DNA from 4 places in the Paenibacillus riograndensis SBR5 genome. Region 2 is predicted to be linked to each of the others. Evidence: riboswitches for the same ligand, from Rfam matches in the RefSeq annotation. Region 2 holds a riboswitch; each other region holds the start of a gene.
The links. Region 2 has a riboswitch for cyclic di-AMP ahead of PRIO_RS18295 (APC family permease). Riboswitches for the same ligand answer to the same signal wherever they lie in the genome.
Positions count from the first base shown of each region.

Region 1 (7,169 bases), 3.6 Mb from region 2:
AGTCCCTCAATGTACACCCACCAGCCGATAGGGATTACGCTCGGATCCACAGCAATGGTCCGCCCTTCCGTTACGCGTGTGCCGGAAGCTGTACGGGTACCAATACCCGGCTCTTCCGATGAATAAGCCGTCATGGATACATTTCTGATCATTCTCTTGTACTCAAAATCTACGCCTGCTTTACTGGCAACATTGTTGCTTTTTGCGCTCACTTTGGATGTTTTAGAAGTAGTTGCTGATTTAGAAGTCGCAGTAGCGGCTACAACAGGTTTTGGAAGCGGTTTGGTACCAATGGCAATGATCTTGTCTTTGGTGACCGTCTGCACTTCCTTGCCAACCATACGCATGGATGCCAGCTCGCCATCTTGGTAGATTTTCTCGATGTGCTGGATCATTACGCCCGGCTTGCCCGCTTGTGCAACTCTTACGGTTCCCTTGGTCAGGGAGGGGTCTGCGGTTTTAATGACACGGAAAGGCAAAGCTGTTGTCCGCTGTACCACTTGCTTGTTGATCCGGACAATTTTGACTTCCATGTCTGCAGAAACTGCGGTGCCTAGCGAAGGGTAAATCTTGTCATAGCTTTCCAGGCCAATGCCCAGTTTGTCAATCGCCTGACCGATTGTATCTTCGGTCGTGTACAACGTTTTGGTGGTCCCGTCCGTAGTGATCTTAATCGCCTGCGCACGGTTGATGACGACACGGTCTCCGTCCTTTATTTCATCACTAAGGCCAATAGATAATGCATCATGCGGCTGCAGCGAAATTTGTTCCTTTGCCAGCACATCGCTGACCAGCGCGTCCCGCGTCTCCAGCGTTTGTACCTTCCCGTCTATTACTAAAGTTATTTCTTTAATGCTTCGACCGTGTACGTACAGCAGAATTACCAGCGCGATAACAATTGAGGCCGCGCCTGCAAGCGAAAGTATGCGGGGATTCACTTGCTTCCACCGAAATGCGAAAGACCTGCTGGATGATTGCGAATCATGGGATACTTCTGGTTGGAATACGCCCACTCTCTCCATCCTCCTTACATAGCCCCGTCGTCCAAGTTGTATAACAAAGGTGACTTCATCACTTCTGACGAAACTAGGTTTGAGATTACACAGGATACGCCCGCATTGCTTTAGCGTTTCCTGCTCATGGATCGCCTGCTCGGCATAACTGCTCCAGATACCTGTTATATAACAGTATGCCGGGAACATTCGCATTATTCAAAAACAAAAAAAGCCCGAAAAGAGTTCACAGAGGACTCTTTCGTGGCTCTCCGGTGTCAGAATACGCGGGAATGTTTATGCACGAGGTTTCCTCTCTTACTTGCGCTTACGGGGTTAGCTGTCGGGTTCGGGCATAAGAGAGACGCCCTATCTCAGGTCACCCGCTCACGGCGGTTGCCCTCAAATTCACCCCAAAGACCACGTAAAGAAATCAAATAACGTCTGCGGCATTTCTGTGTTGTACTCATGTACGGACATGCGGCAGAGCATTATTGGTTCCCCCGTTCTCCATACGGAGACTCAGCGAGACGATCCATGAATTTGGTGACTGTCACAATAACAACAGCTCACTTCACTGAAAAGATGATATCCTGTTTTGATGCATGTTGTAAAGGAGCATTCAACCACGTTTACGCAAAAAAATGATTAAAATATTGTAATAATCAGCTGTTTCTATGTTAAAAAAGTTTAATATATCGGCTATACTTCTTTTTTCGCCGCTTTTACTCCCGTTTTCAGACAATCCCAAATCGTTCCAGGGCGTTCGCATACGTGATTTCAGCTAATTCCTGTAAATCAATCCCTTTTATTTCCGCAGCAGCCTCAGCCACAAGCTTCACATAGGCACTCTCATTTCGCTTCCCCCGGAAGGGGTGCGGCGTCAGATATGGAGAGTCCGTTTCGATCAAAAGCCGGTCCATTGGAGTCTGGGCCAGCACCTCTTTTGGCACCCTTGCATTCTTAAAAGTTACAGGTCCCCCAAAGGACAAATGAAAGCCCAAATCAAGGCACATTTTGGCCGTTTCCCAGCTCCCGGAGAAGGAATGCATAACCCCGCCGATTTCATTCGCCTTCTCTTCACGCAAGATCCGCACTACATCCTCGTGGGCATCCCGGTTATGAATACAGATAGGCATTTTTAGTTCACGGGCCAAACCGATCTGTTTGCGGAATACCTCGTGCTGCACCTCTTTTGGGGAGGTATCCCAATAATAATCCAGTCCGATTTCTCCGATGGCCACCACCTTTTTATGGCTGCACAGGGAAGCGATCCAGTCCATATCCCCCTCTTTCATGTCAATAGCGTCTACGGGATGCCAGCCGACAGCTGCATAAATATAATCATACGTCTCCGCCAATTTCATTGTCGTTGGGATCGTTTCCCGGTTAAATCCAATGTTAATCATCTTGCTGACCCCAGCCTCTAACGCGCGGGCAATGACCCCGGCACGATCCTCGTCGAATTGTGGGGCATCCAGATGAGTATGTGTGTCGAACAAACGCATGCAACAACATCCTTTCAGGCTTGATTTCTATAATGAATTCCAGAAATTTTTGTATTATTTTGCAAAGATCCCGCCAATGGAAACAGGCAGCCGGGTAAGTGCCTTCTGCAGCTTATCCTGCGGAAAATACAGGTGATACCTGCCGCGGTGGATACCGCTGATCGAACGTACAATATCAGATACCTCAGAGATTTCGCGCAGCTTATCATGGCGGTCAAGCAGCAAAATCTGCTTGCTGTCAAAACCCTCTCCCGGACGGAACACATCGTAGGGCAGATCTGTCGGATAATCGATTTCCAGGTCGTAATCCGGATGCAGTCCGGCACCGGCAAAACTGCGGCGAATTTCGTCAATAGTCTCTGAATCGAGATGATCCATCTCCACATATTTATACAGTTTACGATGAATAAAACGGCTGCACAAGTTAGCCAGTATTTCATCGTCTTCCAGCGTCCACTGCATAAAGGCTGTTTGGACCAGGGCCTCGTCCAGGAGTAAATATTGCTCTACATTGATCTCGCCGCCGAACAAATCGCTGAGCGGATTGATCATAAAACGGAAAGAGTAGCCTTCCTGGAAAAGCTCTTTCGCCCTCCGGAAAATCTGCCTTAAAATTATTTCCGAACTGCGTGTAACCGGATGGAAGTAAACCTGCCAATACATCTGGTAACGTGACATCAAGTAATCCTCAATGGCATGCATACCCGATTCTTTTACGACAACACGGCCATTATAGGGCCGCAGCATTCGCAGAATACGGTCAATATCGATGGTCCCATAATTCACACCGGTATAATACGCATCCCGCAGCAAATAATCCATACGATCCGCATCCAGAGGGCCTGACACCAGGTTGACAACAATCTCATGTTCATACGTTTTGGCAATCACAGATGCAACCTTTTGCGGGAAATCCTCACCTGCTTCACGTAAAATCGCTGTAATTTCCGTGTTCTCCTGTATAATTCTGCAGGTCCAGTCCTCATGATTCATTTCAAAAGCTTCTTCTATAGAATGGGAGAAAGGGCCATGTCCCAAGTCATGCAGAAGTGCTGCACATAAAGTCAGCAGACTTTCCTCCGGCATCCAATCCTTATAACCGCTTCGCTCAAATTGGGAGATGATTCTTCTGGTAATTTCATAAACACCCAATGAATGGGAAAAACGGCTGTGCTCCGCCCCATGAAAAGTCAGGTAGGAGGTGCCGAGCTGGCGGATCCGCCGCAGACGCTGAAATTCCCTGGTATTGATTAATCGCCAGATCATCGTGTCCTGGACATGAATATAATTGTGAACCGGGTCTTTAAAAACCTTTTCTTCCGTCAGCAGCTGCTTCATAAGATCAACTCCTTCAAATAATAGGATTAGGAATCGGCTGAAATAAGGGGTATAATAGTATATATTCTCGTACTTTGTCGAATAATGGCGTTTTAACGATTTACAAATCGACAAATTCCTTTTTAGGTATTTCTCTTCTCATTTGAGTTGATTATAAGCGCTACAAAAGTTTTTTTTCAAAATCCCCTTAAAATTAACCACAAAAAAGGTTGACTGTTTTGGGAATGGTTGGTATTATAAGTATCATAAAACGGTGAACAATGTCGAATAATGACGCTTTTGAACATTGAGAGGAGCAACGATTGAAATGATGAAATCAACAGGAATTGTAAGAAAAGTCGACGAGCTAGGACGGGTTGTTATTCCAATCGAATTGCGCCGCACACTGGGCATTGGAGAAAAAGATGCGCTCGAAATTTACGTGGACGGTGAGCGGATCATGCTTAAAAAATACGAGCCTGCTTGCATCTTCTGCGGCAATGCTGAGAATGTAACCTACTTCAAAGGAAAAATTGTTTGTCACGATTGTATTTCTGCCATCCCTACCCCTGTGACAAATTAAAACAAATCGGTTATAATAAGAACTAATCCAATTGTTAATTCTAACCTTTTTATATCTCCTTGGCCTCCCGTGTTTGCGGGGGGTATTTTTTATGCTTTTTTACCCTCCCAAGTTTTTACCCTCCCAAACCCTCCCTACAGGGAGGGCCCCAAGGGCTCCCGCCCTCTGGACACCCGGAAGCTTGTCTAACTGTGAGGGTGCGCGTAAGGAAGCTGCGGTTGGCGGCGGACCGGCCCTCTTTCGGGCAAGCCCTCGGGGCCTTGCCATGCGCAGCTGCCATAGGCTTCGCTTCTATGGCAGCTGCGCATGGCGCTCCCGGGCAACGGGTGGTGCAGCAAGCGCTCTCCCTTCGGGAATCGCTTGACGTCAGCGCTTCTCTGTGACAGCGGCGCTCGATGGTTACTGGCGGGTGAACAGCTTTTGGTGCTTTGGAGCGCTCTCCCTACGGGAAACGCTTGACGACGGCGCTTCTCTGTGATAGCGGCGCTCGCTGGTTACTGGCGGGTGAGCAACTTTTGGTGCATTGGAGCACTCTCCCTGCGGGAATCGCTTGAATGCGAGCTACAATTTATACTAGGCTTGACCCGATTAGCTTTGGCAAATTTGTATAACCACATTTAATACAGTTATTTTATACCAAATCATACCCTTACACCCAAATAAATACTCGAATTTCTCCCCTTACCCTATATATAACTCTACAAAATACATTTACAACTAATAAAAGGAATAAATTCTTCTAAAAATTGTATATCACAGTTATTTCTTGGTGTTATTCCTTGTTTTTTATTCCCTCTCCAGCAGCGCATTGTAAATATCACGTTTGGCCAAGCCGCGGTCGGACGCTGCTTTTTTCATCGCATCTTTACGTGTCTGTCCAGAAGTTTCATAGTGGGTTACATGCTCCTCAATGCTCAGCTCACGCCACCATGAGGATTCCGCAAGCTCAGCCTCCTCCTTGCTCTCACCCTCCAGCACGATCACGTATTCCCCTAGCGGTGGATGCTCGGACAGCCAGTCCAGGCACTCCTCAATAGTGCCGCGAAGGAATTCCTCATAACGTTTGGTCAGCTCACGGGCCAGCACAATCCGGCGGTTGCCGAACGCCTCCTGTAAGTGGGCCAATGTTTTCGATACGCGGTGTGGTGATTCATAGAACAACAAGGTCCCTTGCGCGGAACGGAGACCTGACAGCACACTACGGATATCTTTACGCTCCCTGGGCAGAAACCCGATGAAAGTGAAGCTGGTTGTAGGCAAACCGGAGGCGATCAGAGCAGACAACGCCGCGTTGGCTCCAGGGATCGGAATCACGGGAATGCCGTGACTGACCGCAAGCGCCACAAGGTCCGCTCCAGGGTCGGAAATGGCCGGCAGACCGGCATCGCTGACCAGTGCCAAATTTTTACCTTCTATTATATAGCGTATCAGCTCAGGTCCACTGGCAGCCTTATTATGCTCATGATAGCTGAACAGCATCGACGATGTAATTTCAAAATGACTGAGCAGTTTGCGGGTCTGCCGCGTATCCTCGGCAGCGATAATATCGCATTCCCGCAGAGTACGGACAGCACGATAGGTCATATCCTCCAGATTACCAATGGGCGTCGCCACCAAATATAATGAGCCTGTTGCTTCTGGCTGATTTTCATTCCTGTTTTGAAAGCTGCTTTGCCATAAAATTGTCATAATTTACCCTCTTTAGCTCCATAGTAAATATCCAGAATTTCCGGACAATATTGATTGTCCTCATTATATACGATCAGTGGGGGTTGTAAACGCACCTCAGGCTTGCCGTCCCGCGCGGCTTCAATCAATACCATATTGGCCTCCAAATGGGCACGCGGGTGAACAAAACGGATCAGCTTCGGTTCCAGCCTGTATTGTCTCATCAGACTGATGATATCCACCAGACGCTGTGGCTTATGAACCATGCTTACCTTGCCCCCGGTACGGACCAGCCGGACACAGGCCTGAATGACTTCCTCCAGGGTACAGCCCAGCTCATGGCGGGCCATAGCCTGATGGCTGTTCAGCTTAAGATCGCTTCCATTCAGCGGCATATAAGGAGGATTAACGGTTATGGCATCGTATACACCATATCCTGCTGTAAGGTGCAGCTCACGCAAATCCCCCTCATGAATGGTTACCCGTTCCCCAAGGTTATTCATTACTACGCTTCGCCGGGCCATATCCGCCAGTCGGGGCTGGATTTCAATACCTTCTATCGAAGCCTTGGTCCGTGTAGTCAGCAGCATTGGAATCACCCCGTTGCCTGTACATAAATCAAGCACTCTGCCCCGGGGTGGAACACTGGCAAAGCGTGCAAGCAATACTGCATCCATCGAAAAGCTGAATACCTCGTCGCTTTGGATAATCCGCAAATCATGCGTCAATAAATCGTCCACCCGCTCGGCAGGATGCAGCGGAACCGGCTCATCGTTATAAGAATTCGTCATTATCTTCTCCTTCTTGGAATCACACATGCTTCAGAGCATAAACCCCTCTAAATTCAAAAAAAACCGTAGGCGTAAATCTCCTACGGCTGGATTTCCTCATTTATTAAGAAACGAAAGACAGAACAGGCAGTCACCCTCTGTACGCAAATGCCCAAAATAGACATTGCAGATGTGAAAACCTTCATGATAGAGCCGCGCCAGATTGTCATAACCTTCCCCGACAACCTCCTCTGTTCCCTCACTGGCGGCCAAAAGAGCTTCCGCTTCAGCAGAATGGGCAACAGGGTCCAACGGCGCCTCCCGCTTCAAT
Region 1 is NZ_LN831776.1:24,147-31,315, reverse strand. Features, by position in the region: gene PRIO_RS00140 (resuscitation-promoting factor) at 1-1,013, opposite strand, end outside; cyclic di-AMP (ydaO/yuaA leader) riboswitch at 1,303-1,530, opposite strand; gene PRIO_RS00135 (TatD family hydrolase) at 1,730-2,500, opposite strand; gene PRIO_RS00130 (HD domain-containing protein) at 2,555-3,838, opposite strand; gene PRIO_RS00125 (AbrB/MazE/SpoVT family DNA-binding domain-containing protein) at 4,146-4,400, shown strand; gene PRIO_RS35850 (hypothetical protein) at 4,598-4,783, shown strand; gene rsmI (16S rRNA (cytidine(1402)-2'-O)-methyltransferase) at 5,187-6,089, opposite strand; gene PRIO_RS00115 (tRNA1(Val) (adenine(37)-N6)-methyltransferase) at 6,086-6,859, opposite strand; gene PRIO_RS00110 (initiation-control protein YabA) at 6,956-7,169, opposite strand, start outside.
Region 1: another riboswitch for cyclic di-AMP. It lies ahead of PRIO_RS00140 (resuscitation-promoting factor); the one in region 2 lies ahead of PRIO_RS18295 (APC family permease).

Region 2 (7,169 bases):
CTCGGAAGGCTGGAGAATCCAGCGGGCCATCGTATCGGCAGTCAACAGCAGCAATGCGCCGACCAAGGCGCAGGCAGGCAGCAAAATCTGATGCCTCGGTCCTACAATCCGGCGGGCCAGATGGGGGGCGATCAGTCCCACAAAGCCGATGCCCCCGCTGACTGCGACACAGGAACCGGCTAGTGCAACTGCAGCGGCCATCAGCAGAACCCGTTCTCTCTCCACAGGCAGCCCCAGTCCCGCAGGGATTTCATCGCCCAGGTTAAGGACATTAAGAACCCGTGCCTTGTAGAAGGCAAACGGCACCAGGATCAAGATCCAGGGCAGGAGCGCCATAACAAACCGCCAGTCGCCGCCCCAGATCTTCCCTGCCAGCCAGGTGGCAACAAATTGATAATTTTCCGGGTCCAGCCTTAAGGATAAAATCAGCTGAAACGCATAGATGCCTGCGCCAACGGCAATCCCGATGAGAATCAGTCTTGTCGGTGACAGACCGTCTTCACGGCGGTAGGCCAGAACATAAATCAGCGCTGCGGTAAGACCGGCCCCGGCCAGCGCCATCAGCGGCAGCATAAAGATTGGAGCTGCAGTTGTTGCCGGGACAAAGGAAATAAAGATAAGTACAGCAAAGCCTGCTCCGGCATTAATGCCAAGGGTTGAAGGCTCCGCCAGCGCATTGCGCGACAGACTCTGCAGAATACAGCCTGCAACCGCAAATCCGGCTCCAACGAGCAAGGAAATGACGATCCGCGGCAGACGGAAGTCAAAGAGAATCAGCTTTTGTTGCTGGCTGCCTTCTCCCAGCAGAGTATGTATAACTTCCGTTGGCGACAGCCGGATAAGTCCGGTGTTCATACTGATGATGAACATGACAACGATCAGAACTGCCAGGAGAGATAATATGGCGTTTTCACGGGTCCGTCGCTTTTTCGGTGTGGAGGACAGCTGGCTGCGGCTCATGTCAATCCTCCCTTACGCTTACTGGCCAAATAGATAAAGAACGGCACCCCGATTACAGCAATCAATGCACCCAGCGGCGTCTCATAAGGAGCATTGATCATTCTGGCAGCAATGTCCGCAAAGATGATCAGTACGCTTCCAAGCACTGCCGAGCACGGAATAATCCAGCGGTAATCCACCCCGACGAGAAATCGTGTAACATGCGGGATGATTAATCCGATAAAAGCAATTGGCCCCACCGCGGATACCGCTGCTCCGGCAAGCACGACAACTATAAGGATTCCGGCAGTCTGCACTAGACGGGTTCTCTGCCCGAGACCAGCTGCCACATCCCGTCCCAGACTGAGTAGTGTGATGGAACGCGATATCATCAGTGATCCTATAAGAGCTGCAGCAACCCAAGGAAACATGATCCGCAGCTGTGTCCAGCTTGTACCCCCAATCCCTCCCGCCATCCAAAAAGCGATATCCTGCGAGAGATGGAAGAGAATCGCAATCCCCTGGCTGATGGCGAGCAGCAGAGCGCTCACTGCAGCTCCGGCGAGTGTCAGCCGCAGTGGAGTCAGTCCGCTATGCGACAGCGAACCAATCCCGAAGACGAGAAGAGAAGCCGCTGCGGCTCCAATGAAGCAATAGAGCATGATATATATGAATGACATTGAAGGTGCAAAGGCAAAAGCCAATGCCAGTCCAACGCTTGCGCCGGCATTCAGGCCAAGCAGTCCCGAATCCGCCAGCGGATTGCGTGTCATGCCCTGCATAATCGCTCCTGCGACTGCAAAGCAAGCACCGACCAGCGCTCCGGCCAATGCACGGGGAATTCTCAGTTCCCGGATCACCTGATGCTGCGGCAGTTCGGGATTGAAGCGAAATACCGCTTCCCATACAGATGCCAGCCGAATATCCGCCGCACCTACCGAAACGGAAAGCGCCAGGCCGAACAGTATAGCCCCAAGCCCTGCAATCAATATAACTACTGCTGCAGCAGGGCGGGTTTTCAGTTGTTTTTCCCCTTCCGGATGAGTACGGGGTTGTGAGTGTGTGGATGTGACCATAAGCCGTCCCCTTACCAGGATAATTACTGATAATCTAAATGATAACAACTATCATTCTCATTATCGCAAATCTGTGAATGATGCACAAGCATTCAATTCTCTAAAAAAGGTGCAGGGATCGAGTATCCGGGGATACAACGTCCTGCACCTTCCACATGTCCGGGAGTTTCACCCTTTTGATGAGGATTTCTTATTTCACAAGACTGTTCAAGACATCGTCAATGGTTTTGGAATTGGCTATCGCTCCGCTGTACAGCCAGCTGTGGTTGGAGGCAAATTCATGAACATTACCCGCCTTAACAGCAGGAATGCCCTTCCAAATCGGACTGTTCAAAATTTCTGAACCTTCAGTCTTGTCGCTGTTAACCAGGAAGATATGGTCTGCAGTGAGCTCGGCCAGCTTCTCAAGAGAAATCGGATTCCAGGTTGCTCTGGAAGCTGCAGGAATCTCTGTTACAAGATTAGGCAGCTTTAGACCGAGGTCACCGTACACTACCGCCCCGCTGCTGCGTGTTTCGTCTACAATATAGAAGTTCTTTTTAATAAGCCACAAGATTGCAACAGAATCATCTCCAATTACAGTGGAGATTTTTGCTTTGGCATCGGCAGCTTTTTGATCATAAGCGGCTATCGCCTGCTCAGCTTCGGCGCTCTTGTTCAGCAGTTCACCGATCTTGAGCAGAGACTTTCGCCAGTCTTTGCTGATCTCATCGCCCAGCACATAGGTAGGTGCGATTTTGTTCAACTGGTCATAGAGGCCATTTTGCACGCTGGCTTCCGATTGTACAATATGAAAATCCGGCGCAAAGCCCATCACAGCCTCAAGGGGAAGATCAAAGCTGATCGTTGGAACATCCTTCAATTCATCTGCCAGATAATCCTGAACTCCGTTGGTTACCGACCATTGTGCTACCGGAGTTACCCCAAGCGTTACCAGATAGTCCTCCAGGTATGAAGCCAGCACGCGCTGCGGATTAGCCGGAACGGTTACCTTGTGCCCCATGGCATCAGTTACTGTTTTCTCTACCGCAGGAGCAGTTGTTGCTGCCGGAGCTTCTGATGCAGGTGCTGTTGTAGCGTCTGCTGAAGCTGCGGGTGCATTGGCCGCACTCCCTGTTGAATTTGCGCTGCTGTTATTGCCGCAGGCGGACAAAATAAGCGTCAGCGTCAAAAGCCCGATTGAGGCCAGCTTCCTGTGGCCTGCTCTCTTTAAGTTAATCGAATACATGAATACCCCTCCTGTATATGTACAATCTGAAATGGTCAAAGGTCTGGTTACCTTGGCCTCACCTTATTAAATGATATTGATTCTCATTCTCTATGTCAATATAAATATTTTGCTTTTGCAACTTTCACGTTTTGGCTAACGAACCCATTTATATATGTAAAAAGACTGCTCCCGGAATCCGGAAACAGTCTTCATGTTGGCAGCCATCTGTCTATTTATGCAAATGATAAGGTACGGTTGCAACGACGATGTCTTTTTGATTCATTAGATAGGAACGGATGAACAAGCTGGTCTGATTGTGCAGGACGGCCTGCCACCAATGCTTAGTGATAAACTGCGGGATGAGTACAGTAATATGATCGGTTGAAGCAGTCTTCCACTCTACTGTATCTATGAATTTGACCAGCGGACGGAGAATGCTGCGGTAACGGGAGCGGAGGACAATCAGGCGCACGCCCGGATTCCATTCCTCCCATTTCTGCTCCATTTTGCTGATCTCTTCTTCATCAAAACCTACATACACAGCCACCACATTATCCGTTAAGGACTTGGCATAGCTGATCGAATGCAGCACCGCACGTGTTACACCGGCAACAGGTACGACCACTGTACTTCCCTTGATGCAGGGTTTATCCGTTGCCGGACATATCCGCAGCTGATCCGCAGTATTCAGGTAATGGTGGTGAATCCTGTGGAACACGAACATTACTACCGGCAGGAAGATAAAGGCCATCCAGACGCTGGAGAATTTGGTGATAATGAAGATTAAGGTTATGGTCAGAGTCGTAAGCATCCCCACCGTGTTCACGGCAAATTTATTTTGCCACGCTTTAGGTTTGGTCTTGCACCAATGCACCATCATACCTAGCTGGGACAGCGTAAACGGAATGAAAACGCCCACCGCATATAACGGAATCAGGCTTTCCGTATTTCCGTGAAAAGCCGTGACCAGCAGAGCGGATAATACACCCAAAAAGATAATGCCGTTCGAGAAGCCCAAGCGGTCCCCACGGACCATAAATGCATGGGGCAGATACTTGTCTTTGGCAAACATAAACGCCAGCAGCGGGAATGCCGAGTAGGCTGTATTGGCAGCCAGGAACAAAATGACCGCTGTGATACCTTGTATGAAAAAGTACAAACCGCCGCGCCCAAAAGTAGATTCGGCAATTTGTGATACCACTGTAGCTTTTTCATCCGGCGTAATTCCATACCAGTAAGCCAGCAGCGTAATACCGGTAAACATAATCCCCAGGATAAGCCCCATCATCATGAGGGTTTTGGCCGCATTTTTTTCCGCAGGCGCCTTGAAGTTCGGAATGGCATTCGATACAGCCTCTACCCCGGTCAGAGCCGAACAGCCGGAGCTGAAAGCCTTAAGCAGCAGAAACAAGCTGACATTCGACACCGCAGACCCGATTTCAGGAACATTGGCATGTGCTCCGCCGGTTGCATATTTGAATACCCCCGCAATGATCAATATAAAGATCGATGCTACGAAGAGATACACGGGAATAGCAATGAATGAAGCAGATTCTGTTACCCCGCGCAGATTGATAATCGTTAAGAGCAAAATCACGGTAACAGCGATAAGTACGCTATGATTATGGAGACTTGGAAAAGCGGATGTGATCGCATCTGTGCCCGCCGATGCACTAACCGCAACGGTCAAAATATAATCCACCAGCAAAGATCCCCCGGCGAGGAGTCCGGTTGGAACACCCAGATTGCTTTTGGCTACGATATACGCGCCACCGCCCTGCGGATAAGCAAAGATGGTCTGACGGTAGGATAAAATCAGTATAGCCAGCAGGCCCAATACGGCTAATGCGATTGGCAATGAGTACCAGATAGCTGTGAAGCCTGCGGCCACCAGCACAATCAGGATTTGTTCCGTTCCGTAGGCTACAGACGAGAGCGCATCAGAAGACAGGACAGCCAGTGCTTTCACCTTGGATAACTTTTCATGATCGAGTTCGTTCGACTTCATCGGACGCCCGATCAATAGTCGTTTTACCTTGCTTACCATTGTAGTAACAGTTCCTCTCTTGTTTAGGTTGAAACGGTAATACCGTGCGCTGTTTTCATAGGTGGATTTTCATAAATGCAGGCACAAAAATAAGCATACGGAAATGATCCGCATGCTTACGCATCGTCATTATCCCACCATTGCTTACGAGGTTAGCTGGCGGATTCGGGCTGTGGTAGCCCTACGGTTGCAGCCCTTGCGGACCGTCCCGATTCACCCCGTTGGCACTTAGGCCAATGTTGGTTCCCCCGTTTTTCCATACGGAAAATTCAGCGCATATTCAACTTCTCACAAGGTCTAATGATAGTCTACAATGGCCCTTCCGTAAAGCGGTGAAAAAAATGAAAAAAGATTGAAAAATGATCCATTTTACGCAAAACCACGATGAGGGATATATGGATCTTTCATTCTCTGCGATTATCCTCTTAACGCTTGTTTTTTCAAGGTTTTGAACCCTAATTGTGTCAGAAATTTCAGGAATGGTTAGAGATGTCCTCTTTGCGTCCGGTCCAGAGCAAAATCGCGATTAACGCAAAGGCAATCAAGGCCAGTAGAGGGATCGTAATAAACCCGAAATAATTCAGATAATCCTTGTTACAGGGTACGCCAATCGTGCAGGGAAGCACCTTGCTGAGTGCCGGTATTTTCTGTTCCGCATAATGATAGATAGAGATGCAGCCGCCAATGAGACTTAGGGGCAGCACATAGGGAATGATCTTTTTGTCATTCCAGTAGGTGGCAATGCCCAGCAGAATAAGCTGCGGGTACATGAATATCCGCTGGAACCAGCATAACTTGCAGGGCTCGTACTTCAATACCTCACTTAGGTACAAACTTCCCGCTACTGCGATAACAGACACAAACCAGGCCAAATAGAGACAGTGGCGTCTGCAGAAAGCAGCGATCTTCATCATTCAGCACTCACAGCTTCGGAAGCGGATTTAATCTGAGCGTCAATAGCTTCCATGTCGAAAGGCTTATCTACTTTGTGTCCATTAATGAAAACAGTAGGCGTAGAGGTTACACCGGTATCTTTGGCGATGCTGATATCATTTTGCAGCTCACTTTCATAGGTTCGTTCCTTGATGTCTTTGCGTAAAAGCTCCAGATCAACAGGCAGCTTCTCCTTCTCCGCGAGACTCACCAGGAAGTCCTCTGTGGCCCACTCTGCATTCTCATCCCCCTGATTGGCGTAAAGCGCATCGTAGTAGGTCCAGAAAGCGTCATTGTTCTGATGATAGACGGATAATGCCGCCAGCGAAGCCGTTTCGGAATCCGGGCCGATAAAAGCCATATTTACGAAGTAGAAGGCTGCTTTATCCTGATTCACATACTCCTGCACAATCTGCGGCTTGATGGCACCTGTAAACTGGGCGCAGGCCGGACATTTGAAATCACCGAACTCGACGATTTTGACCGGTGCATCCTCTTTCCCGAGTCTTGGGAACCCGCTGTAATTGAAATCAACCGCCTTGCCTGAACCTGCCGTTGAAGAGGAATCCTTCGATGCCAGCAAGAAGAGTCCGACAAAAATAATCACTACGATTGCGACCGCACTAATAATTAGAATTCTCGTTTTCTGTTTCTGCTGCTCCAGCTCAGCCCTGCGTTTCTCGGCTTTATTTAAACCGGAAACCGTGCCATTGTTTGTTTTAGATTTGCCCAAAAGAGAGTTCCTTTCTGTCCTGGAAGGACTGTTGTGAGGATATCATATTCTTTAAAATTATATAATTAAAACTCTTCGCTTGGCAAACCTCAGTTCAACCCACTTCCGACTTTTCCCGCTTCTCCCGGACTCCCTGTTCATTGGAATACTCTTGCCGCGGGATAGTATCCATAAGCTGCAGCGGGATCTTAAAAAAGAAGTCCGTCCCGCCTTCCCTGGCCTTTTCCGTCC
Region 2 is NZ_LN831776.1:4,344,033-4,351,201, forward strand. Features, by position in the region: gene PRIO_RS18280 (FecCD family ABC transporter permease) at 1-960, opposite strand, end outside; gene PRIO_RS18285 (FecCD family ABC transporter permease) at 957-2,015, opposite strand; gene PRIO_RS18290 (iron-hydroxamate ABC transporter substrate-binding protein) at 2,206-3,243, opposite strand; gene PRIO_RS18295 (APC family permease) at 3,455-5,272, opposite strand; cyclic di-AMP (ydaO/yuaA leader) riboswitch at 5,399-5,557, opposite strand; gene PRIO_RS18300 (disulfide oxidoreductase) at 5,746-6,183, opposite strand; gene PRIO_RS18305 (DsbA family protein) at 6,183-6,938, opposite strand; gene PRIO_RS18310 (ATP-binding protein) at 7,033-7,169, opposite strand, start outside.

Region 3 (7,169 bases), 3.7 Mb from region 2:
CCATTCATACCATGGACATGGACGGACGGATTCTCAGTACGAACCGGGCTTTCGAAGAGCTGTATGGCTGGAGTGCGGACGATGTGTCGGATAAGACGCCATACCTGGTGCCTGCCACGGCGCAGAAGCAGGAGGAAACCAGACTGAGGGAGCTGAAGAACGGAGCGGTTCTGCCGCCGCTGGAAACCATCAGGCTGAAGCGCGACGGCTCGCTCGTGGAAGTCAGCGTCAGCAGCTCGGTTATCCGTGACGAGGATGGCAATCCGCAGTCTTTTGTCCATGTCTCGCGTGATATGACGGAGCGCAACCGGATGGAGGAGCTGCTGAGACGCTCTGAGAAGCTGACTACGGTCGGCCAGCTTGCCGCCGGGGTTGCCCATGAGATCCGTAACCCGTTAACCACCCTGAGGGGATTTCTGCAGCTTCAACAGGAGAAGCAGATTCTGGTGCCGCTTCATATTGAACTTATGCTCTCGGAGCTGGAGCGGATTAACATGATCGTGAGTGAATTTTTGATCTTGGCCAAGCCGCAGGCCGTGCATTTTCAGCTTAGGGACGTCCGGCTCATTCTGGGTGATGTGATCTCTCTTCTGGACAGCCAGGCGCATCTGTTCGGCATTGAATTCGAGGCCCGGTTTTCCCAGCAGCCGGCAACGGTCCACTGTGAAGAAAACCAGCTGAAGCAGGTGTTTATCAACATTGTCAAAAATGCAATTGAGGCCATGCCTGACGGAGGCACAATTATACTGGAGCAACAAATCATTGACGGTACTGTAGTGATTGTCATCTCCGACGAGGGTGAAGGGGTTCCCGAGGAAATACTGCCGAAGTTAGGGGAGCCGTTCTTTACCAACAAGGAGACGGGAACGGGCCTTGGACTGATGGTCAGCCAGCGGATTATCCAATCCCATAAGGGGAGCCTGGAAATACACAGTGAATACGGGAGCGGTGCTCAGGTTACCATTAAACTGCCCGAAGCCGGAGAGCATACTCCCGGGCAGGCTATGAACGAAGAACGGAGTGAAGATTGAAGTGAGAATTAATAAATTCATCAGTGAGACAGGGTTCTGCTCACGGCGTGAAGCAGATAAGCTGGTGGAAGGCGGCAGAGTCACCATCAACGGAGAGCGTGCTGTGCTTGGCAGCCAGGCTGAGCCGGGTGATGATGTGCGCATAGACGGCAAACGCCTTGAAACGGGCAGCAAGGTTGTCTACATCGCGTTGAATAAGCCAGTGGGTATTACTTCTACGACAGAAGCACATATCCAGGGGAATATTGTCGATTTTGTCGGACATCATGAGCGGATATTCCCCATCGGCAGACTGGATAAAGATTCCGAGGGGTTAATCCTGCTGACCAATGACGGGGATATTGTTAACAAGATATTACGGGCTGAGGGCAAGCATGAGAAGGAATATATCGTAACTGTGGATCGGCCGGTTACTCCATCCTTTGTTACGGGGATGTCCAGCGGGGTCAAGATCCTGGGCAGCCGTACGCTTCCCTGTCAAGTGACTCGGATCAGTGAGCGGGTGTTCCGGATTATTCTGACGGAAGGCAAAAACCGGCAGATCCGCCGCATGTGTGCTGCTTTTGGTTATGAGGTCCGGCGGCTGCAGCGCATCAGGGTGATGAATATCCACCTGGGTTCCCTGCAGACCGGGGAATGGCGTGAGCTGACTGCCCCGGAGAAGATGGAGCTGGGAGCTATGCTGAACTATCAGCTGCAATAACGGCGTCAACGGACACTATAAGATGAACGTAAAAAGAGCTGTTCTGAGGAGCGTTTAGACGCTTCAGAGCAGCTCTTTATTTTTGTCCAAATCTTTAATTGCTGGGTGTAACTGGTGTAGTTTCGGTTACGTCCTGATATTTGCGAAGGATGGAGACTTCCACACGCCGGTTTTTCGCGCGTCCGGCTGCCGTAGAATTGTCAGCGACCGGATGATATTCCCCATACCCGATAGGACTGAACTTAACCGGGTCCAGATAGGGGTTCAGCAGCAGAATTTTCATGAATTGCAGCGCACGGGCGACACTGAGATCCCAGTTGGAGGGATACTCGCTATTGGAGATTGGGATATTATCCGTGTGGCCCTCTACCAGAACTTCATAATTCGGAAATTGCTGCAGCATGGTGGAGATGGATTTGGCCAGCTGACGGGATTCATCCTTAACTACAGCTTGTCCTGAGGAGAACAAGGCGTTATCGCTGATGGTGATGGTCAGCTGGGATTGATTCAGCTTGGTGCTGAGCAAATCGGTCAGACCGTTGTTCTTAATATACTGGTCAAATTGTTTCTTCAGCTTCTCGAGCTCCTCCTGTTCCTTCTGGCGGAGCTTGGCGATATCGGCTTTGCCGGTATTAGGAGCAACGACACTGTTCATTTTATCTTCTTTGCCCTGATCCAGCTGAGTATTTGTGGGGGCATCAGACCGGTATTCCAGCACTCCAGACCCGCCATTCAGTGCCGAACTGAAGGCCTGTGCCATTTCTTCAAATTTTTTGGCATCTGTTGCACTCATGGCGTACATAACGAGGAACAGAGCAACCAGCAGCGTCATTAAGTCAGAATAGGGCAGCAGCCAGGATTCGTCGGCATGCTCTTCGTGCTCCTCATGTCTAGTCTTTTTGCTCACTGGAAGCCCCCTCCTTGTCACTCAGCTTTGCACGTTCCAACGGAGTGAGGAAGACGGACAGCTTCTGGTTGATGGCGATTGTGGATACCCCGGACTGAATGGACAACAATCCTTCCACCATCATCAGCCTAACCTCAATTTCCCGCTTGGACAGCCGCTTCAGCTTATTCGAAATGGGATGCCAGAGCACGTAACCTGTAAAGATACCGACCAGTGTAGCGATGAAGGCTGCGCCGATAGCGTGAGCCAGTTTTTCCATGGCACTCATATCCGATAGTGCGGCAATCAGCCCGATAACGGCCCCGAGTACCCCCAGCGTTGGAGCGTACATGCCGGCTTGGGAGAAAATAAGCGCTCCGGCTTTATGTCTATCTTCAGTAGCGTGAATATCTTCCATTAATACATCCCGGACAAATTCCTGATCGTTACCGTCGATAATCATCCGCATGCCGTTTCGGAGAAAGTTATCCTCGATTTCATCGACCTTGGATTCCAGGGCAAGCAGACCTTCGCGGCGGGTGATGGAAGCCCACTCCATGAACATGGTAATGAGTTCCGATTTGCTGACCATTTTTTGCTTTACAAAGATTAACTTAAACAGCTTAGGGATTTTTTTGACTTCCGAGAACGGGAAAGCCATGAATATGGATGCGGCTGTACCCAGGAGGATAATTACATAAGCGGCGGGAGCATTTAAGGCATGCAGTGGAGCACCCTTAAGAAACATCCCCCATACTATTGTAACCAGACCAAAAATCAAACCGATTATTGTTGAAATTTCCATTTATGCACCTCGTCCATGAGAATTAAGAAGTGGTCCGACTGTACCGCGTGTATCATCCATGAACAGCGGTGGGGCATCTGCCTGACCAATCACGTATATTCTTATTTATCGACAGCATTCCCTTTTTTGTGAAGTCATTTTTTCGGCTATAATGAGTAGGGTAGGATATTATTCATCTGTGGAGAAAACGGAGTGATTGATGTGGGTGTGAAGCACGGCAGGGATTACAGTGAAATTCTGAGTGAGCTGACGGAAGCGGTAGGGAGAATTTCCGACGGGTATGTATTTTTTGAAATGGAGCCTGATGAGTGGCAGGGATTGCCTCAGGAGTCGAAGCTGGAAGTCTGGGAAGCACTTGCTGAGGATCTGTTCTACGCCCTGGGCAATGAGCCGGTGATCGAGGTGGGCAGCGGAGTTGTGATCTATGACAAGGAGACACACCGGATCAATATTTTGCTTGGCGAAGAGGATCTGGCTTCAGTCCTTCTGGTCTAGGGGACAGGCAGGTGCCGGAGGGCGGTTTGCCCGCAGCCTGCGCCACGTGGTAAAATTGATGAAGCCGAGTACTATTTGCTGGGATTTGTGAATACATTAAACCAAAAAAACCTCATCCTGGCGCATCCCTTGGACTTTCTATAAGCTGAGGGATGTTTTGTTTCAGGCAACAACGCCACTGGTAATAGAGCTGCAAGGCTTTTGCTGTTAATTTAGTAAGGGAGGAAGAACATTGCAATTTACGGAAGAGGAGCTGCGGGAGCAGGTGAGCAAGCTGGAAGGATGGAAGCTGGAGCAGAATACTCTGGTGCGCAAATACATGTTCAATGAATACATGAAGGGGATTGCTTTTGTGGATGAGGTGGCCGCCATATCGGAAGCATTCGAGCATCATCCGCATATTACAGTCGATTATAAAACGGTCTTTCTCCGCCTGTCTGCGGCAGAAGAAGAGGGGCTTACCACGTTGGATATCCGGCAGGCCCATGAATTTAACGAGGCCTTTGAGAAGAACCGTTAACCCAAGCCCGATCGAATCGGTCCGAATGAGAGTTCATTATAACCCTTATATAAAAAATGCCCTGCATAGGATCAGCATCATCCTTGCACGGGCATTTTGTGCTCATTCTTCTGTGAAGTGTAAGTGAAGCTACTTCTTCTCTGCAAGCCACATGGCTACATTAGCGATCTCCTCCGGGGCCAGCTTATCCTTGAAGGAAGGCATTTGTCCGCGGCCCTTAGTCACAATGGTAAAGATCTCCTCAGCATCATGCTTGCCGCCTTCCTGCTGCAGGCTGGGTCCTACACCACCCTGGAGCTGATCCCCATGGCAGGTAATGCAATTAGCCTTCACAGTGGCCTCAGCCCCCGCCGCATCCAGCTGTACTTCCGGCATAGTTGGCTTGTTCTCCTCAGCGACTTCGGCTTTGCCCGGCAAAGTAAACATTAAGACTACCGCAAAGGCACAGGCGGCAAAAAATAAACCGCTCATGATCCATTTCTGCATCTGTATCCGTCCCCTCCATGTAAGCTGCTGTCTACATTATACAAGAAGGTAAAGCGTTATCATAGGGTTTGTAACAAATAATCGGCTGATTTGTGCTATTTATCATAGACCATACAATAAAAAGGCTTATCGCCCGTGGGAGTCCGGCGTTCATAGGTATCTGTAATGGTAAATCCGCTTTTTTGATAAGCGCGTATGGCCCGTTGGTTCCACGTCAGCACCTCCAGATCAATTTCGCGGTCCGGATAACGTTTCAGAGCCTCCTTGACGACAGCATTCATGAACAGATGCCCCATGCCATGTCCGCACAGATCAGGCCGCATACCGACTCCAAGCCGGACTACGCCTTCCATTGGGAAGAACTGCGCGAAGCCGCAGAGCGTGCCCTGACCGTTCACCACCGAGACATATTGCTCACTTCGAAGCCGGGGATCACCGAACTCAACGCCCAAAGCCTCCATCTGCTCCCAGGACATCCAGCCGTAAATATTATACGGAGGCTTATAAACCCATTGGCATATTTTGGCAGCGTGGGCAACATCCATAGGAACACTGTAAAAGGTTGCGGGGGAACTAATCATCAGGTATCGGCCTCCCATCCAAAGTGAAGCGTTATATCTTTAATTATATACATAACCACCCTTTTGGAGCGAATAAACTTTAAGAGGAAGTGAAGCCTTGACAATTGCGGAATATTATTTTGGAAAATAGCGAAAATTAGGGGTTTTTGTGTTTGGCAGATCATGAGCAGGGTAAATATTTCTTGTAGGCAAAAAAAGCCCCCTCCAGAATTTCGGCAAAAATCCTGGAGAAGAGCCTTTTGGAATTACAAGTGCTGTTTATTGCACATCGTCGTTGTCTTGGGAGTCGGAAGCTACATTCTGATAAGCATCTGTGCTCATAATTCGTTTGGCGCCAACGTAGCGGTTGACGTAGTAGCTGTCATTCAACGAGCTGACGGTTACACCGCGTTTAGAAGATGCATGTGCGAATTTGCCTTCACCGACATAAATGCCGACATGGGATACGCCGTTGCCGCTTGTATTGAAGAATACGAGATCGCCCGGTCTGATGTTATCACGCGATATAGCAGTTCCCATTTGGTATTGGGACCCGGACTGGTGAGGAAGGTTGATTCCGATTTTATCAAAAACATACATCGTAAACCCGGAGCAATCAAATCCGTTAGTCGATATTCCGCCGGATACGTATCTTGTTCCGATGGCTTTGTCGATAACCTGATCCATTTTGGAGTCTGCGAAAGCGCTTCCTGCTCCGATGGTAAGGATAATGGAAAAGCTCAGTAAGGCTGATGCCAGCTTCTTCTTCAAAAGTAAATACCCCTTCCAATTGCCTACGAGGTTAGCTTAAGGGTTCGGTTGAAGGTCCCCTATGACCCCTCTGTGAATAGGAGGTCAATTCACCCAAAATCGGTTCCCCCGTTTCCCTAATGATTAAGGAACTCGGCTCGACTGTTGATTAGGATTAGCTTGCGGATCAATACATGACAAAAAGTTTGTAAATTAACTTTGAATAATTACAAAAATGTTACTATCAACTCACTGCAGTAATTGTAACAAAGACAGAAGCTCTTGGCAATCATTTAAAGCATAATAATGCATATTTTTTCCGTGTGACGAGACAAAAATCTATTCTTGAGGGCCCATTTTACGCGCTGCGTAAGCTGTATGGGAGATTTTTTTGGAATATTTAGCAAAAAGGTGTTTCAAAGACCTCCAAAACGTGTAAAAGGGAGAATAAGGAAAAGGAAAAACCCGGAAATGATTACGGCAATAATCAGTCCGGGTTCGTATAAGTTACATTTAGTTGTTAGAGGCAGTAATATTGAGGGGAATAACGTTTATCAATCGTAGGCAACAGCCTGGTACGCTGTAGTGCTCATCACTCGTTTGGCGCCAACGTAGCGGTTGGCCCAGTAGGCTTGGCTCAGTGAAGTTATCGTAACGCCGCGTGAACTGGAGGATTGCGCGAATTTGCCATTACCGACATAAATGCCGACATGGGAAACTCCCGAACCAAAGGTGTTAAAGAAAACGAGGTCGCCTGAACGCAAGTTGTTGCGGGATACAGGGGTGCCAACGCTGAATTGAGCTTTGGAAGTGCGTGGCAGGGTAAGTCCGACATTTTTGAATACATACCTCGTGAATCCGGAGCAGTCGAAACCGCTGGTGCTGGTGCCCCCGAATTTATAGGTCGTTCCGATTGTTTTGGCGATAACTGTG
Region 3 is NZ_LN831776.1:95,816-102,984, forward strand. Features, by position in the region: gene PRIO_RS00450 (ATP-binding protein) at 1-1,031, shown strand, start outside; gene rluF (23S rRNA pseudouridine(2604) synthase RluF) at 1,033-1,734, shown strand; gene motB (flagellar motor protein MotB) at 1,829-2,641, opposite strand; gene motA (flagellar motor stator protein MotA) at 2,625-3,425, opposite strand; gene PRIO_RS00470 (hypothetical protein) at 3,627-3,920, shown strand; gene PRIO_RS00475 (4a-hydroxytetrahydrobiopterin dehydratase) at 4,153-4,440, shown strand; gene PRIO_RS00480 (c-type cytochrome) at 4,570-4,926, opposite strand; gene PRIO_RS00485 (GNAT family N-acetyltransferase) at 5,022-5,507, opposite strand; gene PRIO_RS00490 (C40 family peptidase) at 5,766-6,257, opposite strand; cyclic di-AMP (ydaO/yuaA leader) riboswitch at 6,263-6,405, opposite strand; gene PRIO_RS00495 (C40 family peptidase) at 6,791-7,169, opposite strand, start outside.
Region 3: another riboswitch for cyclic di-AMP. It lies ahead of PRIO_RS00490 (C40 family peptidase); the one in region 2 lies ahead of PRIO_RS18295 (APC family permease).

Region 4 (7,169 bases), 3.6 Mb from region 2:
AATCAGGCCACTGCCTTTTCTTCTGCCGCAACCTTAGCATTTGGTAAAATGCAGCTCCTCACTGGAAATGTCCAGGGTGCAGTTACCACATTGAAAGGCGGACTCAGCGAAAATTATTCGGATGCGGTTAACCGGGAGATGGCACGGTGGTATTTAGCCGGGTTAAAGAAACTGAACAGCACTGAGGATCAGGATGTGTATAATAAGCTAATTGCCGCCGATGCCCAAGAGGCGGGGCAGATCGAGCAAATTGCCGGAATGAAGCCATTATCGTAAGGTGCAGTCAGTCATTGCCGCGCCAGTTTATCCAACGGATAAACTGGCTGTTGGCATTGCGGCTTCATGTGCAGCCAGTTGCTCGCGCATCTGCCGGATCTGGGCCTTGAGCTCAGGCAGGCTTTTCCTGAGGATCAGACCGATGTCCGTCAGGGACAGGCGCAGGCCATACCGGAGTGCATGCACAAGCTGGTCCTCCCAGGACAGGCAGGCCGGGATACAGGATTTGCGGCCTTGGACAATCAGGGAGCAATGACGGATGCATTCACGGTAGCACTGAAGAGAGAAGCTCTGCGCGTCACAGCCTGTACGCAGATACGGCTCATAAAGCACCGTGAAGCTCTTCACGGCAGCCTCCTCTGCTTCAGCCCCCTGCCCCAGCAGCAGCCTGCTGAGCGTATAGATATTCCCGCTGTACTTCTCAATGTACTCTGCAAATCCGGCTGTTGAAGCTGATGTGCGCGATAAGGGGTCGGGCATGTTCTCACGGTCCTTTCTGAATATAAAACTATAGAATAGAGTAATAAGCGATAGATTTATTAATCAGCTCCGCCGGGTCCGGCTCAGGCCAGATCCGCTGGAGCTGCAGTGTCCGTGAAGGTCTATAGTACATTCTTCCCGCACTTGAGTTACCTCCGGCTGCCAACACGGAGTGAAAATAAGAGTCTGTCTGAACCTGCGGGTCAATGAATTTCCCTTGAAGCTTTGCCTTGAGATGCAGCAGTGCACCCAGTACCAGATCCCGCTGAGTCTGTCCCCACTGGGGGCCTAAGCGGTCTACAATTCGGATCGCCTCCTCAAGGCGGCAGCGGCGGATGCTGCGCAGGAAGTTGCTCCATTGGATCAGATCAACCCGCTTATCTTCCCATAGCAGTCCCTGTGACCAGCTATGCCCTGCCTGGCAGGTCAGCTTCAGGAGGCCGTAGCGGCAATTTCCGGCCTGCTCCGGCCCGGGGCCTGCGGGCCAAGGTGTATCGAATACCCATATTTCTATACGCAACAGCCGTCGTGATTCCATTCCCGTGTTCCTCCTAATCATTGATCTCCACACAAAAAGCCGCAGCAGAGGAGGACCTCTGCTGCGGCTTTCGGTACAGGTTCAAATAAACCTGGCGCATAAGCGTGGCGGATCAAGTTCTCTCTCTATACGCTTACGGGGTTAGCTGTCGGATTCGGACGGTGAGAGTCGCCCTGCCTAGTGAAACTGCATTGGTGCAGTCCCCTTCGGATTCACCCCAAGTAGGCTTATCGCCTGGTGGTTCCCCCGTTTCCCGCATGGCGGGAATTCAGCGTTGATTGGTTTTCATGAATAAGTTCTGAAACGAATCATACTCTTTCATGCGGTTCTTTGTAAAAAGGAAAAAGGGAAATGCGGCGTAAATTAACGTTGAAATTCCGGGATTCGCAGGAAATAAACGGATAAAACCATATATGTTGCTGTTTATCGGCCTATTATCTCATTCGTACGCCGGTTTTTATTTTTTTTGAAAAAAAGGGGGATTCAAGAATAATTTAGTCCTGAATCCCCTTTTTAACCTATGAATCCGGAACCTGCGTCAGCTCTGCTGATCCAAAGAACTCCGGCGTATTACCGGGCTGCTGCAATAAGCTCCTTAAGCTCAGGCAGATTGAAGCCCTTGACGGCATGCGCCCCTGCTACTGTAACTGGAACACCCATGAAACCGAGCTTCTCCACTTCTTCCTGGTAGACCGTGCTGGTCATAACATCTCTTACTTCAAAAGGAACGCCCTGCTCCTTCATCAGCTGCTTCACTTGGTTGCAGTCACTGCAGTTCGCGGTTGAATAGATAATTACAGGCTGGCTCATGAGTTCACAGCTTCCTTAATGGCATCCCGGGTGATCTTCCAATGGGAGGTGTTCCAGCGGACCTCGCCGTCTTCGAGCAGGAAAATTTGCGGAGACTCATGTTTGATGCCGAAGTCCTCGGCAATCTGGTTGGAGACTGGACGGTCTTCAATCACATGGACCACGGCAGCAGGGGTGCCGGAGCTTTGGACATAGGCCTGGAATTCTTCATTGGCCTTGGCGCTGATCGGGCAGGTGGTGCTGTGCTTGAACAGCAGCTTTTTACCAGGCTGTGCAAGGTATTGATGCAATTCGTCGACACTGTGAATTTGTGCTATGGACATCGGAATCCCTCCTGATATTTTTAGTTTGCTAACAATTCGGTTGTTAACAATGATATTTCTGATTGTAACATAGTTAAAAATTAAGTCAAAAGGGAGAATCATGCCGTGCTGCCAATCCGAACAGTCCAGTGCAGGACGTTGAAAAAAGACAAGTGCCATGCTAATGTGAATGGGATAACAGCGGTGACAGGTTACTGATTCTTAAGATGAGGGAGTGTCCAATTCATGAAAAAGGTCGCTTGTGTTACTGGCGCTGACCGGGGACTTGGATTTTTCCTTGTGCGCTGGCTTCTGGAGAATAAATATAAGGTGTTCGCCGGGCAGTACTTTGAGGAATCTCAAGCACTGGAAGCGCTGCAAGCGCAATATCAGGACCATTTGAATCTGGTTCCGCTGGATATCGGCAGCAGCGAAAGCGTAAAGCGTGCAGCGCGCAGCATTGCCGGATGTACGGGTCATCTGGATATAATTATCAACAATGCCGGAGTGATTGACCAGGCAGATGATGCCACCATACTGGTGGATATGGATGACACAGCGATGGCGCACATTTATAATATCAATACGCTTGGTTCCCTGCGGGTCAGCAATGCTTTGATCGGCCTTCTGCTGCAGGGAAAACAGAAATTAATTGTGAACATATCCTCTGAAGCCGGCAGCATCAGCCGTAATCAGCGGATTAACATGTACGGTTATTGTATGTCCAAGGCAGCGCTTAATATGCAGTCCTCCCTGATGCATAATCATCTGCGGGTGATGGGCGGGCAGGTCATGGTCTTCCATCCAGGCTGGCTGCAGTCCTATATGAGCGGCGAGAAAGATGAGGCAGCGCCTATACCGCCTGAAGAATCTGCGAGCAAAATTATGAGTATTGTTGAGGATCACAAGGCTCATATGGGGAAGGAGCCGGTTTTTCTGGATTTTCAAGGGGAACCTTGGCCCTGGTAGTACAACTTTTCCGGTAGAAAGGTGTGAATGAAAATGGGAGAGTTAAAGGCACTTGCGCTTGGAAGCTATACGGAGGTGAAGTATCATCCGTTTGCCGGTGTGGACCGCGTATTTGAGGAACTGTTGGGCGAAGAATTGCAGGTGCAATCCACCGAAGATTACTCTTTGCTGAGTAAAGACAGCTTATCGGAATACAAGCTTGTGATAGCGTATACAGAATTTTCGGATCACAAAATACCTCCTGAACAAAGCGGCGGTTTCCTCTCTTACGTGGCAAGCGGCGGCGGACTGCTGGTGGTGCATAATGGAATCTCGCTGCAGCGCAATCAGGAGCTGGGTGTGATGCTGGGAGGCCACTTCACCCACCATCCGGCGTACACCTCTCTTCAAATGACGGTCCCCGCAACCGGGCATCCGATTATGGAGGGAATCACTGATTTTGTGATGGAGGACGAGCCGTATTATTTTGACATGCAGCCGCATTTTGAAACGACAATATTGGCAGAGTATCCGCACGGGGGTGCTATGCGGCCCGCAGCCTGGTGTCATGAATTCGGCCAAGGGCGCGTTGTTTATTTGATGCCAGGCCATCATCTTCCTTCCTTTTCAGTCGAACCCTTCCGGAAGATGATTAAGCGAGGCGGTCTATGGGCAGCAGGATTGCTGTAGCTTTTGCCCATGCGACGAAGTGTATAACATAAGCGGTATGATGGTGAGCCCTGCTGAAGCCTTGGGGAGGTTGGGGTTTTGGGTTTTGCTCCCGCTGCCGGGAAGCAAGGGGCTTGCGGGACTACAACGGATGAGCATCGCACAAAAGCTGAATAAAAAGTCTTGACCCTGACACTGGTGTCAGGGTTTATACTGTGATCAGACCATTTCTCATGAACCCCGGGGAGAACATGCCATGAAAATAGGTGAACTTGCAGAACGGACGGGTGTCAGCATCCGGTCACTGCGATATTATGAGCGTCAGGGTCTGATTACCCCGCTCCGTAAGGCCAATGGATACCGCGAGTATTCAGCGCTGGCCGTGGAGACGGTGGAGACGATCAAGCTGTATTTGAATCTGGGTTTGTCGACGGAGGAAATCGCCGGTTTTTTAAATTGTGTGCTGATGAAAAAAGAGGCTTTCTGTGCGGAAGTGATGCCGCTGTACCGCAGCAAGCTGGAGGACATTGAACGCCAGCTACTGCAGCTGAACCAGATCAAGTCAAATCTGGAGGAGAGGATTGCCTCCATTCAGCAGGAGCAGAAGGAATCAGAATGACCTGAACGATACAGATGGGACGAGGAGGAATTAATGATGGCTGTTATAAATACAGAACATGCTGATACGCTGCGGCTGCGGCTGCGTGAAGGAGGGACCGTACTGGTAGATTACGGCGCGCCTTGGTGCCCGCCTTGCCAGACGCTTCTGCCGATCCTGGAGGAGCTGGATGAGGAGTATGGCAGCAATGTCACGATTCTTAAAGTGAATTGTGATGTTCTGCCGGAGCTGGCTGCAGAAGCAGGAGTCATGGGCCTTCCTACCGTGGTCGTATATAACGGGGGACAGCCTATGGAAAAGCTGGTAGGCCTGCGGCCGAAATCAGCCTATCAGGGTGTGCTGGACCGCTTTGCCGCCGCGAACAGCCGGTAAAGACAGCAACCGTGCGGCGGAGGTGAAACAACGGCAGAAGTGCCGTTGTTTTCGGGAGAATTGGACTGCGGGGCCAAGTGAGAGGCAAAAGTACCTCTGATTTTGGGAGAATTGTGCTGCGAGGCCAAATGAGAGGTAAAAGTACCTCTGATTTTGGGAGAATTGTGCTGCGAGGCCAAATGAGAGGTAAAAGTACCTCTGATTTCGGTAGAATTGGGCTGCTGAGCCGAATGAGAGGTAAAAGTACCTCTGATTTCAGGAGAATTGTGCTGCTGAGCCAAATGAGAGGTAAAAATACCTCTGATTTCAGGAGAATTGTGCTGCTGAGCCAAATGAGAGGTAAAAATACCTCTGATTCTGGAAGAATTGGGCTGCGAGGCCAAATGAAAGGTAAAAGTACCTCTGATTCTGGAAGAATTGGGCTGCGAGGCCAAATGAGAGGTGAAAATACCTCTGATTTCGGGAGAATTGGACTGCGGGGCCAAATGAGAGATAGTGCCGTTGTTTTGGAGGAAGCCGCATGTGCTGGCTTCCTCCTTATTTTGTATAAAATATGGCTGAACTAAAAAATGAATTAGGAGATGAAAAATCTCAATTGCCGGGGAACTGGACGACCTCATTGTGGTGCAAAGCTTCAAGAACTTCAGCACTGAGGCTGTCTGTGAGTTCAGTCCAAACCTTGCGGCCGGCCCCCAGCTCCTCACGTCCGATGGATTGGAGAATTTCCAGCCATACCCGTTTGTCGTTAATGATGCCGAGCTGTTCCTGAATTTCTTTATAAATGTCTTCATGGGCATGGAATTTCTGGCTCAGCGCAAAGCTCGCAGCACTGGCGGTATACCGCAGTTCCTTAGCGGCGATCCGCAGCTCATGCAGCGCGTCGAAAGACTCTTTGGATTCGGCCTCGGGACCCTTGAACAGGGTTTTGCAGGCCTTTTTCTTCTGCTCGAATGCGACCTCAAGCTCGCGCATGACGACATTCACATCTTTTTTGGCGGCCAGTCCTTCGAGATCGCGGCTAAGAAAGGCCTCCCACTGCCCGTTCAGCGCTTGTCCGCTCAGCTTGGGCAGCCCGGCCGCCAGCTTCTTGCGGTACTTTTTCCGCTTAACCTTTTGATGACGAATGACAGCCTTCAGCAGCTTGGCGGTTTTGGCTTCCCCGGCCTCCTTGGCCTGATGATGTCTATCCTTAAAGGATTCGATCAGCACATCAGCGTCCCTGACCTTGCCGAGCCTTTTTTGCGCCTGTTTGAAGGTGCTGTACAGATCTGCTGTAACCAGATGCTCCGGGTCGAGTATGGACAGCAGCGTCAGCAGCTTGCGGCAGTTCACTCTGGCCTGATGAATATCCTCATCCCCGAATGCTTCCAGCGCGTCCTTGCTGTAATCGCAAAAGTTGATATATAGCTTGTTCAGCGCCAGCTCCCACTGCCTGGCTTTGCTGATTTGCCGTTCCTTCACTACTTGCAGGTCTGTCATGCGGCATCTCTCCTTAGAGGGTTGTGTCTTGCATGAACTCTGGTGGCAGCTACTGTACTAATACCTTAAGGATAACGCTATCATGGCCTCATTTCAAATACGGATCGGCAGGAGGCTTCGCTGCCGGGCTGCTCATCGGTTACAATGGGAATATGGCCGGTATTCTTATAATAAGACAAGAAAACGGAACGTTCGACAGCAGCTTTCAAGGTGCAATTGGGCCATGTGCCGCATTTTTCGGAAAAAAAGGAAGCCAATGGACTGCGGGAGGGTATATAGATGAACGGGGAATATAAAGAGCAGGACCAGTGTATGGAGCAAATGCTGGAGCCTGGGCTGGGACTGATGGAGGTGCAGGGACTAGTGCAAGGACAAGGACAAATGCAGGGACAGTTGACAGCGGGAGTGCTCCCGCCGGTTATGGTGCTTTTTGAGCACTTGGCGGAATTGGATGCATCACCGGGAAGCGGGGGTTCCGGTATTCCCGGAAGTGAAGCCGCTGGGGCATTAAATCCTGCGGCGGAGCCAGGCGGGGATATGCTGCTCCCGTTCGCGTTCGAGGAGACGCTCTGCCGGGATGTGGGGACGGGCCTCGTTCCGCCGTCTGTACATCTATGGAGCCATCCCGGCGGCGTAGCGCTGGGCCTGCGGGACAGCAAGCTGCCCCGGGCGGCTG
Region 4 is NZ_LN831776.1:739,730-746,898, forward strand. Features, by position in the region: gene PRIO_RS03250 (O-antigen ligase family protein) at 1-276, shown strand, start outside; gene PRIO_RS03255 (hypothetical protein) at 304-756, opposite strand; gene PRIO_RS03260 (hypothetical protein) at 785-1,294, opposite strand; cyclic di-AMP (ydaO/yuaA leader) riboswitch at 1,409-1,578, opposite strand; gene PRIO_RS03265 (glutaredoxin family protein) at 1,865-2,104, opposite strand; gene ytxJ (bacillithiol system redox-active protein YtxJ) at 2,101-2,427, opposite strand; gene PRIO_RS03275 (SDR family NAD(P)-dependent oxidoreductase) at 2,653-3,375, shown strand; gene PRIO_RS03280 (ThuA domain-containing protein) at 3,409-4,044, shown strand; gene PRIO_RS03285 (MerR family transcriptional regulator) at 4,280-4,642, shown strand; gene PRIO_RS03290 (thioredoxin family protein) at 4,676-5,014, shown strand; gene PRIO_RS03300 (CHAD domain-containing protein) at 5,606-6,493, opposite strand; gene PRIO_RS03310 (lipoate--protein ligase family protein) at 6,773-7,169, shown strand, end outside.
Region 4: another riboswitch for cyclic di-AMP. It lies ahead of PRIO_RS03260 (hypothetical protein); the one in region 2 lies ahead of PRIO_RS18295 (APC family permease).